DNA from 4 places in the Halomonas sp. ISL-56 genome. Region 1 is predicted to be linked to each of the others. Evidence: predicted binding sites of a transcription regulator. Region 1 holds the regulator's gene; each other region holds the start of a gene.
What was found. The regulator FNR, encoded in region 1, switches genes on or off when oxygen is low (the NO sensors DNR and NnrR bind a similar motif). The targets are predictions, from matches to a motif close to TTGATNTANATCAA.
Positions count from the first base shown of each region.

Region 2: the regulator FNR is predicted to act here: its motif matches at 1,957-1,970, upstream of J7J49_RS11450 (1,4-dihydroxy-2-naphthoate polyprenyltransferase).
Region 3: the regulator FNR is predicted to act here: its motif matches at 1,487-1,500, upstream of J7J49_RS19800 (DUF427 domain-containing protein).
Region 4: the regulator FNR is predicted to act here: its motif matches at 2,179-2,192, upstream of frdA (fumarate reductase (quinol) flavoprotein subunit).

Region 1 is NZ_JAGGRO010000011.1:462,173-465,380, forward strand. Features, by position in the region: gene J7J49_RS10060 (sulfite exporter TauE/SafE family protein) at 1-82, shown strand, start outside; gene hemN (oxygen-independent coproporphyrinogen III oxidase) at 158-1,591, shown strand; gene fnr (fumarate/nitrate reduction transcriptional regulator Fnr) at 1,676-2,422, shown strand; gene ttcA (tRNA 2-thiocytidine(32) synthetase TtcA) at 2,415-3,208, opposite strand, start outside.
Region 2 is NZ_JAGGRO010000012.1:158,038-161,245, reverse strand. Features, by position in the region: gene J7J49_RS11460 (cryptochrome/deoxyribodipyrimidine photo-lyase family protein) at 1-401, opposite strand, end outside; gene hmuQ (heme-degrading protein HmuQ) at 512-814, shown strand; gene J7J49_RS11450 (1,4-dihydroxy-2-naphthoate polyprenyltransferase) at 900-1,826, opposite strand; partial or broken gene J7J49_RS22855 (Sec-independent protein translocase subunit TatA/TatB) at 2,085-2,195, shown strand; gene J7J49_RS11445 (4Fe-4S binding protein) at 2,199-3,208, shown strand, end outside.
Region 3 is NZ_JAGGRO010000024.1:64,893-68,100, reverse strand. Features, by position in the region: gene J7J49_RS19805 (DEAD/DEAH box helicase) at 1-866, opposite strand, end outside; gene J7J49_RS19800 (DUF427 domain-containing protein) at 1,065-1,388, opposite strand; gene J7J49_RS19795 (DMT family transporter) at 1,537-2,424, opposite strand; gene J7J49_RS19790 (LysR family transcriptional regulator) at 2,557-3,208, shown strand, end outside.
Region 4 is NZ_JAGGRO010000012.1:145,139-148,346, forward strand. Features, by position in the region: gene J7J49_RS11400 (succinate dehydrogenase/fumarate reductase iron-sulfur subunit) at 1-278, opposite strand, end outside; gene frdA (fumarate reductase (quinol) flavoprotein subunit) at 275-2,062, opposite strand; gene J7J49_RS11410 (anion permease) at 2,327-3,208, shown strand, end outside.

The DNA of each region.
Region 1 (3,208 bases):
CCCGGCGACGCGCAGCGTGGCGGCGCTAACGATTATCGCTTTTGCGCTCTGGCAACTGTGGACGCTCACTGCACATCATTAGCATGACATGGCTCAATCTTTACGTTTTCGCTACGGGTTAGGCTAGCGGCATTTCCTAACGTCGGAGCGCCCCTTCATGCCCGTTCATGCCCCTGTGGTTTCACCTCTTGCCTCGTCTGTGGCGGCAGCGCCCACGCAGCCGGTGTGGGATGAAGCCCTGCTGCGCCGCTACGACACCAGTGGCCCACGCTACACCTCTTACCCTACGGCGCTGTCATTTCACGACCAATTTACCCCCAGCGACCTGATCCAAGCGCTTGAGCGGAGCAATACCAGTAAGCGACCGCTGTCGCTGTATGTTCACGTGCCTTTTTGCCGCAAGATTTGCTTCTACTGTGCATGTAATAAAATTGCTACCAAGAATACCGCCCTGGCCGAGCCCTACATAACGAGGCTTGACCGTGAGATGGTGCTGACCGCACGCCACCTGGATACATCACGGCCGGTAGAACAGCTGCATTGGGGGGGTGGTACGCCAACGTTTCTTAGCTTGAACCAAATGGGCGACCTGATCGATCGACTGGATGCCCGCTTTGGCCTCTCCTCGTCGACGGATCGCGATTACGCCATTGAAATAGATCCTCGCGAAGCGGATGTATTTACTCTACGCCACCTCGAATCCCTCGGTTTTAATCGCATCAGCCTGGGGGTGCAGGACTTAAGTCCGCTGGTACAGAAAGCCATTAACCGCATTCAGCCTCGAGTACTTACCGAAACGCTAATGGAGGAGGCTCACCGCCTGGGCTTTCGCTCGCTTAATCTCGATCTTATTTACGGTTTACCTTTTCAGACTGAAAAGAGTTTTGCCGACACTCTGCGCCAGGTGATTGAGCTAAACCCGGCGCGCCTTTCAGTATTTAATTACGCCCATATGCCCGAGCGCTTTGCCCCCCAGCGGCGTATCAATGTCGATGATTTGCCGGGTGGCGAAGAGAAACTGGCGATTCTGCGCACTACCATTGAGATGCTCACCGCGGCAGGCTATGTACATATCGGTATGGATCACTTTGCCCGGCCTGATGATAGCCTGGCCGTTGCCCAGCGCGACGGCTCGTTGCAGCGTAACTTCCAAGGCTACTCCAGCCACGCGCAGTGCGACTTAATTGGGCTTGGCGTTTCGGCGATTTCGCGCATTGATGACGTCTACGCACAGAACCCGAGCGATCTGGCACGCTATGAAGCGGCGCTGGATCAGGGCCAGCTTGCTACCTTGCGCGGCGTGCGGTTGAGCGACGACGATCTTATCCGCCGGGACGTGATTGAACGGCTGATGTGCGATATGGGCATTGACCTTTCTGTGGTCAGCCAGCGCTGGAACATCGATGCCCCCCGCTATTTCGCACCCGCTCTGGAACGTTTACAGAGCGCCGAGCAAGATGGCCTACTGACGCGTAGTGGTGATCAACTTAATGCCACGCCCATGGGGCGGCTGCTGATTCGCCATTTAGCCATGGCCTTTGATGCCCATCTTGCTGGGCAAACGGGGCAGCGCTACTCTAAAATTGTCTAATCTCTTTTAGGCAAACATGCTAAAGCGACTATAATAAGTAAGGATTTACTAATTGATAAGCATGACCCACTCAAGGAGCAACGCATGCTGGAACCCATGAGCCGTCGGCGCTCGCTACTCCACGAAGCGCGCTGCCAAACCTGCAGCTTAAGCTCACTGTGCCTGCCGCTTGCCCTTGAGTTGGACGATATGGGGCAGTTCGATGCGATTATTCGCCGCCGCGCGCCGCTTAAAAAAGGCGAGCCGCTGTTTCGCCAGGGTGACGCCTTTACCAGCGTTTATGCAGTACGTTCGGGCAGCTTGAAGCAGATCACCGCCGAGGGTAACGGCAGCGAGCAGTTGACCAATTTCTACCTACCCAGTGAGCTGGTGGGGCTGGATGGCATTGACGAAGAGCACTACCCCGGTAGCGTGATCGCCCTGGAAACCACCACCATCTGCGAGATTCCCTTTGACCGCTTGGATTTGCTCTCAGAAGAGATCCCCGAGCTACGAGGCCAGCTGTATCGCAGCATGAGCAAAGAGTTACGCGATGATCGGCGTATGATGCGCCTGCTGTCGCGTAAAACCGCCGACCAGCGGCTGGCGAGCTTTTTGATCACACTCTCGGATCGCTTTCGTCGTCGGGGCTACTCGCCTTATAGCTTTCGCCTCTCAATGCCCAGAGCCGATATCGGCAACTACCTGGGCTTAGCGGTGGAAACCGTCAGCCGCATTTTAAGCCGCTTTCAGCAGCAGAGCGTGGTGGCGGTTTCCGGGCGAGAGGTCAATATTCTCGATATGCCGCGCTTGATTACCCTCGCCGAAGAGGAAGAGCAAACGGTTAGCTGACGTTAAAGGCCTGGATGCGCCCCGCCAGTAGCTCTGCTTGCTTGGCCTCTAGACCTTCAAAATCGAAAAGGTTGCGGTCGGCCAACTGGGAAGGGGCAATATTGGTGACGGCCTTGAACATGCTCTCCAGGCGACCGGGAAACTTTTTGTCCCACTCGGCGAGCATCTCTTTGACTACCTGGCGCTGCATATTGGGCTGGGAGCCGCAGAGGTTGCAGGGGATGATCGGGAATTCCATCAGCCGCGAGAATTCGGCGATATCTGCCTCTTTGCAGTAGGCCAACGGTCGAATAACGATATTCTTACCATCATCAGATAGCAGCTTGGGCGGCATCGCTTTCAGATTGCCGCCGAAGAACATATTCAGAAACAGGGTTTCGAGGATATCTTCCCGGTGATGACCCAGCGCTATTTTGTTGGCGCCAATCTCTTCAGCAAAGCCATACAGCGAGCCGCGGCGAAGCCGTGAACAGAGCGCGCAGGTAGTTTTGCCTTCGGGGGTTTTCTCCTTCACCACTGAGTAGGTATCGCGCTCGACAATGTGATACTCCACGCCCTGCTTATCCAGATAGGCAGGCAACACGTGCTCGGGAAACCCCGGCTGTTTCTGATCCAGGTTGACCGCTACCAGTGAAAAATTGACCGGCGCGTTGCGCTGCAAGTTGCGCAAAATCTCCAGCATGGTGTAGCTGTCCTTGCCGCCGGAGAGGCACACCATCACGCGATCGCCTTCATTGATCATTTGGTAATCAATAATCGCATTGCCCACTTCCCGGCGCAGACGCT
Region 2 (3,208 bases), on a different contig from region 1:
ACGCCCTGCTGGCGCGCTTCCTGCCAACTCACGTGGTGCTCTCGACACCATGCGTGAACGCATTTGTCTCGCTCAAAGCTCCAGGCGTTGCCCGTTTCCTGATGAGCGTGCAGGGTAAACTCGCCGTATTGGGCTTTCAGGGCGTTGAGCAAATCAACCATATCGCCTTGCCAAATACACAGCGGCAGGCCGAGTGTTTCGAGTGCGTTGGAAAGGTCGATAAGTGAGTCAGCGGCAAACTGCCAGTGGCGCAGAGCGCTATCCGGCGCTTGCCACTGGCCGGGTTCAATCGCAAATACGGGTAGCACGGGGCCCGCCATGGCAGCGTTGGTGAGCGGCGCATGATCATGAATACGTAAATCGCGTTTGAACCAAACAACCTGAATGGGTGCCTTAGCCATTAACCGTGAAGCCTATTCGTCCAAGCTATTCGTCATGAGCCGATGACGTTACCATCAAGGTAGCGTTTGCGTAATCAACCCAGCAGGATCAGTTCAACAGGAGAGTAACAGTGTATATCGCTATGAACCGTTTTAGGATTGCCCCAGGCCGCGAAGAGGACTTTTTAGAGGTGTGGCGCAACCGAGATTCTCACCTGGATGAAGTGCCGGGCTTCAAGCAGTTCAAGATGCTGCAAGGCGAAAGCCAGGAAGATCACACCGTGTTTATCTCCCACAGCGTGTGGGAGTCGGAAGAGGCTTTCCGTGACTGGACAAAGTCAGACGCGTTCCGCAAAGCCCACGCCAATGCCAAAGCGCCGGAAGGCATCTACCTCGGCCCACCTAAGTTTGAGGGTTATGAGGTGGTGCTTTAAGGCTAGCGTTGCAAGCGTTAGTCGACTGTCAGCGGGGTGATTGCCCCGCTGACAGGGGCAGCTAAAACATTAGATAAAACGTTGACTAAGCCAGCACCAAACCAATAGACAACAGTACGCTATACAGCAGCGTCGAAATGGCGGTTTTCTTCAGCATGCCGGTCAGCACCTCGCCATCACGAGTATGACGTAACGTTCTGGCGGCATCCGTCAGTGGCTTGGCGACCAGCAGGCAACTCCAGCTCAACCAGGGAGCGGGGAGAGCTGCCAGATAAACCACGGTGAGTAACAGCGCCAGTACCAATAATGCCCAGTGGTAGTTAATCGCGTTCTCGCGGCCCAACCGCACCGCCAGGGTGATCTTGCCGTTACGCGCATCGCTTTCGATATCGCGCACGTTATTCACATTGAGCACGGCGGTGGCCAGCAGCCCACACGCTGCGGCGGGCAGTAACGGCAACCAACTGAGTTGCTGCGTATAGAGGTAGTAAGTGCCCAGCACGCCGAGCAGTCCGAAAAATATAAAGACGGAAATATCCCCCAGCCCCCGATATCCATAGGGCGTTCCACCCAACCCAACGGTATAGGTCACGGCGGCTAATAAAGAGACGGCACCTAGCAGCAGGAAAGTAACAATTTGGCCCCACTGGTTGCCAAAGGCGGTCACCAATAATGAAAGCCCTAACAGCGCTGCTACGATTGCCGTAATTACCATCCCTGTGCGCATTGCCTGTGGCGTTAGCAAGCCTGAAGAGACCGCCCGCACCGGCCCAATGCGTGCCTGATCATCAGCGCCGGAAGCCGCGTCGCCATAGTCATTGGCGAGATTAGAGAGTATCTGTAGCGCAATCGCGGTCAGCAGGGCGAGCAAAAGCACCGCGCCATTAAAAGCATCCACGCTAGCCGCTAACCCACTGCCCAATAGTATAGACGCGCAGGCCAGTGGCAGCGTTCGGGGGCGAGCGGCTAGCAACCAGGCATGGTAGTGGCGGCGTTTAGCGGGTGATTCCATTACGTCATTGTTCCTATTAACTATTTTCATTTAAAAAGCTGATGTCAGTTTGCCGCATTTAGGCTCGGTAGATCAGTATCCGCGGTTGCCGAGACACTTCTCCACAAAGAACACAATACTTCCCTGATGCTTGACCTGAATCAAGCTCGCGCCGGTCTATGCTGGCATGCTACCTCAATGCTCCTAGAGTGATGTGAATGCAGGCCGTTGCCTGCCAAGGAGCGAAATCCATGTTCCCCGAATTTTGCCACCATCCCTATGTTTGATGTTAGCACCTGGGAGATGTTGGTTGTTTGTCTGATCACCTTGATCGTCGTCGGCCCGCATCGTCTGCCAAGGGTCATCTACACCCTGGGCCTGTGGGCCAGCAAATTGCGAACCTGTTGTCTCGACTTGAACCGACAGTTCCAGCGCGAAGCCCTGGCTGAGGAAGTGCAGCAACTTCGTCAACGTTTGGAGCAGGCAAGAAACGATACCGAGCGCAGCCTGCTGGATACGGTAGATATCGACAGGGACTACAGGCAGCCGCGGGCTGTTGCAACGTCAGCACTGGGTGATGCCCCTGTCCGCAATGGAGTCGAAATGAATCAGCAACCCTTCAGCAATGGATCAACCTGTCGGACACCGATTCTGACGCGCGTCGCTGTGGGAAGGGCCGCAGTGAACGGGGTTACTTACCAGTCTGACGGGGTTGTGGCGCTGATCAGTGATCGCGCATCGACGCTGCTGGCACTCGCCAGTGATTTTACCCAGGGGCGAATCATTGCCATAGCGCCGGGGCTGGCGGCCAGCCAGACTCCCGAGAGCTGGACGGTGGTCGACGCTTCGCCGCTACGCATCGAGGGCTGGCTGGGCGACTTTCGTATCGAATCGGCGATGACGGAAACCAACGCCTCCCACTTGCTGACCGCCGACATCATCATGGATCTCTCGACGCATCCGCTACTCGCACGCTTGGTACATCCCCCGGGCTACCTGCATGCCGATGCGTCGGTCATGCCATCGGATCTTGCCGCCCAGGCAGGCGAGCTGGTGGGTACTTTCGAGAAACCCCGCTACTTCGCTTACACAGCGGAAATCTGTGCCCACGAGATCGCCGGGCAGACGGGCTGCACGCGCTGTCTGGATGTCTGTGGTGCCGACGCTATCCGCTCCGAAGGCGCCCTGATTCGTGTCGAACCCCACCTCTGCCAGGGGTGCAGCGCCTGTACGCTGGCCTGCCCAACGGGGGCTCTAAGCGTCGCCCAGCCCCGTCGGTTCGATCTGCTGGAGCGCATGAACAGTGTCATCGACGCGCGCGAACATCCCCCGTCGACACTGCATGTGGTGGCGGGAGGTGCCCGTCCCGATTGCGACGCCAATGAGTCACTCGGTTCGCATGC
Region 3 (3,208 bases), on a different contig from region 1:
GACATGAAAATTCGTTGCTTCGCCCCAACAAAAGGATGATGCGTCCAGGTCGGAGGTATTAGTGGCCTAATCATTATTTCCGAGCATGTGATATACAACTGGCACGCAGTAAGGTGATCCGCAAGCATGCTCCAAGCATGGCGCTGATCGCTTCTACCTATATTTTGAGATATGACTGTTTGAAGTTCTTGGGCGACTTCAGACAATTTGTAGCTTGGAATCTTATCGACCCATGTCATGTCGTCAAATCCATCTCTTTCCCCAATCATGCGGGCATAGCTGGTCTTTGACAATTGGCTTTTAAGCACGCTAGCGACAGCATCGAACAGACTCTGATCCTCGCCAGACCTACTGATATGGACTGTCCACTGACTAGCAATATAGTTCTCTGACGCGTGAGCATCGTCGACAAGGATAATATCTGGATCTTCAAAAAACGGGTTGGTATTAAATAGACTGCTGTAAGTTGTGACAGCCACTTTATTTCCATCTAAATAGGCAGCTTTAGCATCGGGCGTGTAGTTCTTCACAGAGCCAGTAAAAGCCTGAACAGACAGTCCATACTTGTCAGATGCTTCGTCAGCCACTTGACTCACAAGCTGCCTAGTAGGACAAAGGTAGACTACCCGCTCGCCGTACTTGCGTCGTCGCCATTCAGCTAGTAATAGTCCAACGAGGGTTTTTCCACTGCCGGTTGGCAACTGGAGCGCTACATCTGGTGCTCTTAGTGCCTCGGAAACGTATGTGCGGAGAACCTGTCCTTGGTGATCATATAGGCTCGGATGCTTGCGGCGAGGCAAATCTCGAAAAAGTCGATCTGGACTCTCCGGGACAGGGACTTGCGCAGACGGTTTTTTAAACGCCATAAATCCTCACCATAGCTAATAATAAAGAGTTACAACAATGTGCTACAAAGGCCGACACCACCATTTGCGACTCAATTTTCATACAATCCAAAAATTCTGACAAAAATAGAATTCATTATTGGCTCATGCTGGATCCCACCTAGCAAAAATTAGATGCCGAACGACTGTGCTGGTATGGGCGCTTAGGGTCGAAAGGCGTCATTTGCTAATTTGCTTATAAAACGCCACCTTACCCGTTATAGCTTCCATCCCTTCAATCGGCTGCTCGTAGCTCCAGGCAATATCTTTATGGTCGCCCAGCGAGAAATACACCGTGTGGCCTTTAAACGGACAGTGGGTGGTCGTTTCAGAAAGGGTAAGCAATTCCATCCGCACGTCTTCTCGTGGGAAGTAGTGACGCGGCGGGTTACCAATTTCGCGGAGTTCGAGGGCTTGTCTGGAGTCGGCAAGCAGCTTTCCATCTACATGCATCTGCACGCGTTGGCTAGCGGGGTGAAGCTCGATGCGAGGTGCCTGTGGCATAGATTGTTCCCTGCGGCTTTTTTAGCTCTAGTAAAATGAGCCTAGCAGCAAAGTTCGTTGAATCCCATGCTCTCCTCATCACACTTTAGGCTACGGCCATGACCTGTATCATGTTTTTGCCACTGCTCTCTAATGCACTACAACTGTCCTAACACTGCGGTGCTCTCGCCCTTGCCTGAGTGCTCAGAAACAGGCCACTTACAATCAGCCCAGCCCCAATAAAATCCGCCATGCGCAACGGCTCCCCTAGTATTAGATAAGCGAGTAGTACGCCGAAGAACGGATTAAGAAGGTGGTAGCTGGATGCCGTCGAGGCGCCGCTGATGCGGATCAGCACAAGCCAGAGGCTCATTCCGCCTATGGTGACGATAAGTACTAGATGTGTAATCGCTATCATGGTGGCGATAGAAGGCACGGTAAGCGGCTGCCCGAACGCCATTGCCATGGGGAGAAGCGCGACGGCGCCAGCAATGGATTGCCAGAAATTGGCCTGTAAGACGGGTAGGCCTGCGCCTTGGCCCCGGAAGAAAACCGTGCCACTGGCAAAGGCGAGCATGCCGCCGGTTGCCATCAGTACGCCCCCGATATCCACTGGCATGCCACTAGCAACGCCAGAGATGACCACCACTCCCACTAACCCCAGCGCCGCGCCGAGAAGTTTCATTGGAGAAAGCGGTTCTACGCCCCACCATGCCGATAGCAAACTTGTGGCCAGCGGTGCGCAGCTGACAATCACAATAACGACCTGGGGGCGAACCGTTTGCAAGGCGGCAAAGCTCAGCCCCAGGTAAAGGGCATTATTAAGAACACCGAGCAGCAATCCGCGCCGGATAGCGATGCGATCCCCATGGGTTGACCACCGGAATCCGCCGCAGATAAGGCAAAGGGGTAGCATCAGTAACGCACTCAATAAGAACCGGAGTGTGAGCAGCGTAAAGGGGTCAAAATCCGTCAGCGCAATAGCCCCGGCGATAAATGCCGAACTCCAAACGATACTAAAAATAACCACCAAACCGGTTAACGCGAAATTGTTCATACAGCCCCCTAAAAGCGCCCGCTGGCTTTTGCGTCACTACGTAATAGAGGGTGCATGGGAGTTACGTGCAGTGGAAATTAATTATTAACCCACCATAATTAGTTAAATTAATGTTTAGCATGGAGACAGAGCGTGTTTGCTTGCCAACCCTCCCCCTTGGGCGATAGGCGGGTCACCCTGGAGCACCTGCGCGCTTTTGTGCTGTTAGCCGAAGGCAATGGTTTTCAGCAGACAGGGCTTCAGCTATTCCGCAGCCAGTCTGCGGTCACCCAAAGCCTGAAGCGGCTGGAGGAGATACTGGGCTGCAAGTTACTGGAACGTCGCCAAGGCCACATCCTTGGCTTAACGGCAGACGGTGAGCGCTTTCTACCCGCTGCCAATGAAATACTTGCCCGTACCTCTGAGGCGGTGAGTGCCATGCAGCAACCGGAGATTGCCGGTCGCCTGCTGATTGGCGTTCCCGATGATTTCAAGGTGTTGGATCTGCATGGGGCTATTTCTCGCTGCGCCGAGCTAAACCGCAATCTGCGCCTGGAAGTCGTCTCAGCCCTCTCGTCGCAACTGCTCCACCAGCTCGACAGTAACGGCCTTGATCTCGCCATTTTTAAGTCTGCGGGAGACTTCACCCCAAGCGACCCGCGCTGGCAGTGCCATCTGCTGCGGCGAGAGCCTCTCCATTGGGTGGCCTCACAACGGCACGATTTCGACCGCATGACAGATGTACCGTTAGTCATCTTCCCGGATGGCTGTTGCTACCGCCGTGCGGCGCTGGCTACCTTGGATC
Region 4 (3,208 bases), on a different contig from region 1:
ATACGAATATCGCCCTGGTAATCGCGTAGGAAGGTTTTACAGCCGAGCTTGGGAATGCCGTTGACCATGACTCCGCAGGAGCCACAAATCGCCATCCGGCATGACCAGCGGTAGCTCAGAGTACTATCGAGCTCTTCCTTAATATGGTTGAGGGCATCCAGCAGTGAGGTGCTGTCATCCACAGGCAAGTCGTACGCCTGCCAGTAGGGTTCAGCCGAGCTGTCCGGCAGGTAGCGTTTGACGCTGATGTGCTTGGTAGTGATCTGATCGGTGCTCATGCCTTACTCCCCTTGCCCGCATCGCCATAGGCCCGCTCTGCCGGGGCGGAGAATTGCACATCAACGTCCTGCCAGCACAGCTCGGCATGGCCATCGCCCTGGTAAAAAACCTGGCTGTGCTTGAGGTAGTTAACGTCATCGCGCTTCTGCATGCCTTCATCCAGGCGCTGGTGAGCACCGCGGGATTCACGGCGTTCAAGCGCCCCTAAACAGGAGGCTTCGGCAATATCCAGGCCACACTCCAGCTCCAAACACTCCAGCAGCTCGGTGTTGAATATCTTGCTGGTATCGTTAACGCGAACCTGGTTAAAGCGTGCACGAAGCTGGCGCATGGTATCCAGCGAGTGGCGCATGCCCTCTTCGCTGCGGTAAATCCCGCAGCCACTCTCCATGGCTTGTACCATGGCATGCTTGAGCTCTACCCAATTTTCCCCACTACCTGTGCCGTCGCATAGCCGCAACAGCTTAGCTTGTTGGCGGTCGCCCTGGGCTTCCAGCAGGCGCTCATCGGCCCACTCGGTTTGCGCCGCACGCTTGCTTGCCTGCTCACCGGCCAGGCGGCCAAACACCAATAGCTCGGTCAGCGAGTTTGAGCCCAGGCGGTTGGCACCGTGCAGCCCCACCGAAGCGCACTCCCCGGCGGCGTAGAGCCCAGCGATGGAGGTTTCACACTGTGGGTTGGTTTCAATGCCGCCCATGGTGTAGTGCACCGCCGGGCGAATGGGGATGGGTTCTTTCACCGGGTCGACGTTGATATAGGCTTTGGCCAACTCGCAGATAAAAGGCAGGCGCTCAAGAATAGTCTTTTCACCCAGGTGGCGCAGGTCAAGATAGACCACGTCGCTGTCGCCAAACTTGCCGGTGCGGCCCGCCTGCTGCTCTTGCCAGAAGGCCTGGGAGAGTTTGTCCCGCGGGCCCAGCTCCATGTACTTGTTTTCCGGCTTGCCCAGCGGCGTTTCCGGGCCAAGGCCGTAATCCTGAAGATAGCGGTAGCCGTCTTTATTAAGCAGAATGCCGCCTTCGCCCCGACACGCTTCGGTAATCAAAATGCCGGAGCCGGGTAGGCCAGTGGGATGATACTGAACAAACTCCATATCCCGCAGCGCTACGCCGTGACGGTAGGCCATCGCCATGCCGTCGCCGGTGACAATTCCCGCGTTAGTATTGAAGCGGAACAGGCGCCCGGCGCCGCCGGTAGCGAGAATCACCGCTTTAGCGCGCAGCAGGGTCAGTTCACCGGTGGCTATCTGCAGGGCGATCACGCCAATCACAGCACCTTCATGAACGGCAAGATCGAGCACGAAGAACTCATCAAAGCGCTCGATTTCGGGGTATTTCAGCGAGGTTTGAAACAGCGTGTGAAGCATATGGAAGCCGGTTTTGTCCGCAGCAAACCAGGTGCGGGCAGTTTTCATGCCGCCAAAGCGGCGCACCTGTACCTGACCATCGTCCTTACGGCTCCAGGGGCAGCCCCAGCGCTCCATCTGCACCAGCTCTTGATAGGCATGATGAACAAAGTAATCGACGACGCCCTGCTCAACCAGCCAGTCACCGCCTGACACCGTGTCGTCAAAATGCGCCTGATGGGAATCCTCGGCACTAGTCACGGCAGCCGCCCCACCTTCCGCCGCCACGGTATGCGAGCGCATCGGGTACACCTTGGACAGCAGCGCAATGCGTTGCGGGGTGTTGTGCTCTTTGGCGTGCTCTGCAGCACCAATGGCAGCGCGTAAGCCTGCGCCACCCCCACCGACAATCACGATATCGAAATCTCGCTGCTGCATGACGCTTCCTTCCGTTAGCCAAGTCAAAGGTGGTGGTAGCGACACTCTTCGGTGCCCTTTCATTATTCGAACTTACCACGCCCTTGGCAGGCGCTTCTCATTAGTCGAAAGAACTATTGACACACGTCAAGCAAGTTGGAAATCGAGTGAATATTGCTATTTAACTCGCCCCACACCACCTACTCTTCAAGCCACTCATTGCCGGGCAGAAAGCTATCTGCCAAGCAATAAACATAGCCCTAACAGGCTCAAGAGAGGTGCTGCATGACGACTAATGCTCAACCCTCATCGCGATGGAAACTGCTAGCTCCATTAGCCGTCGCTATTATCATTGCACTTTTACCCACGCCCTCTGGGCTTGCGCCCCATGCCTGGTACTTCTTCGCTATTTTTCTGGGCGTCGTAGTGGGCTTAATCCTTGAACCATTACCAGGTGCGGTGGTGGGTTTGATCGGCGTGACGCTAGTGGCGCTGCTCTCCCCCTGGGTGCTGTTTTCCCCGGAACAGCTAGCGGCTGACGGATTTAACCCCGCCAGCCAAGCCTTTTCATGGGCGGTGTCGGGCTTTACCAACGCCACCGTCTGGCTAATTTTTGGCGCCTTTATGTTTGCCCTGGGGTATGAAAAAACCGGTTTGGGCAAGCGAATATCCCTCTGGCTGGTCAAAACCATGGGCAAGCGCACCTTGACCCTAGGCTACGCAGTGATGATTGCCGATGGCATTTTGGCGCCCTTTACCCCCTCCAACACCGCCCGCAGCGGGGGCACGATCTACCCGGTGATTCGCAACCTGCCGCCGCTTTACGATTCACTGCCTAACGACCCCAGCATGAAGCGTATGGGCAGCTTTTTGATGTGGACGGCGCTTGCCTCTACCTGCGTGACCAGTTCGCTATTTTTAACCGCGCTGGCCCCTAACTTATTAGCCATCGCACTAACCGAAAGTGCAACCGGCATAGAGATCAACTGGGGGCAGTGGTTTATGGCGGTAGCGCCGGTGGGCATTCTGCTCCTGCTGCTGGTGCCACTATTAAGCTATTGGCTATGCGCGCCAGAAGTGAAGGCGGGCCACGAAATTTCCGACTGGGCTGGGCAGGAATTAACCAAGCTGGGCGCTCTGACTCGCAATGAAATAGTGCTCGTCATC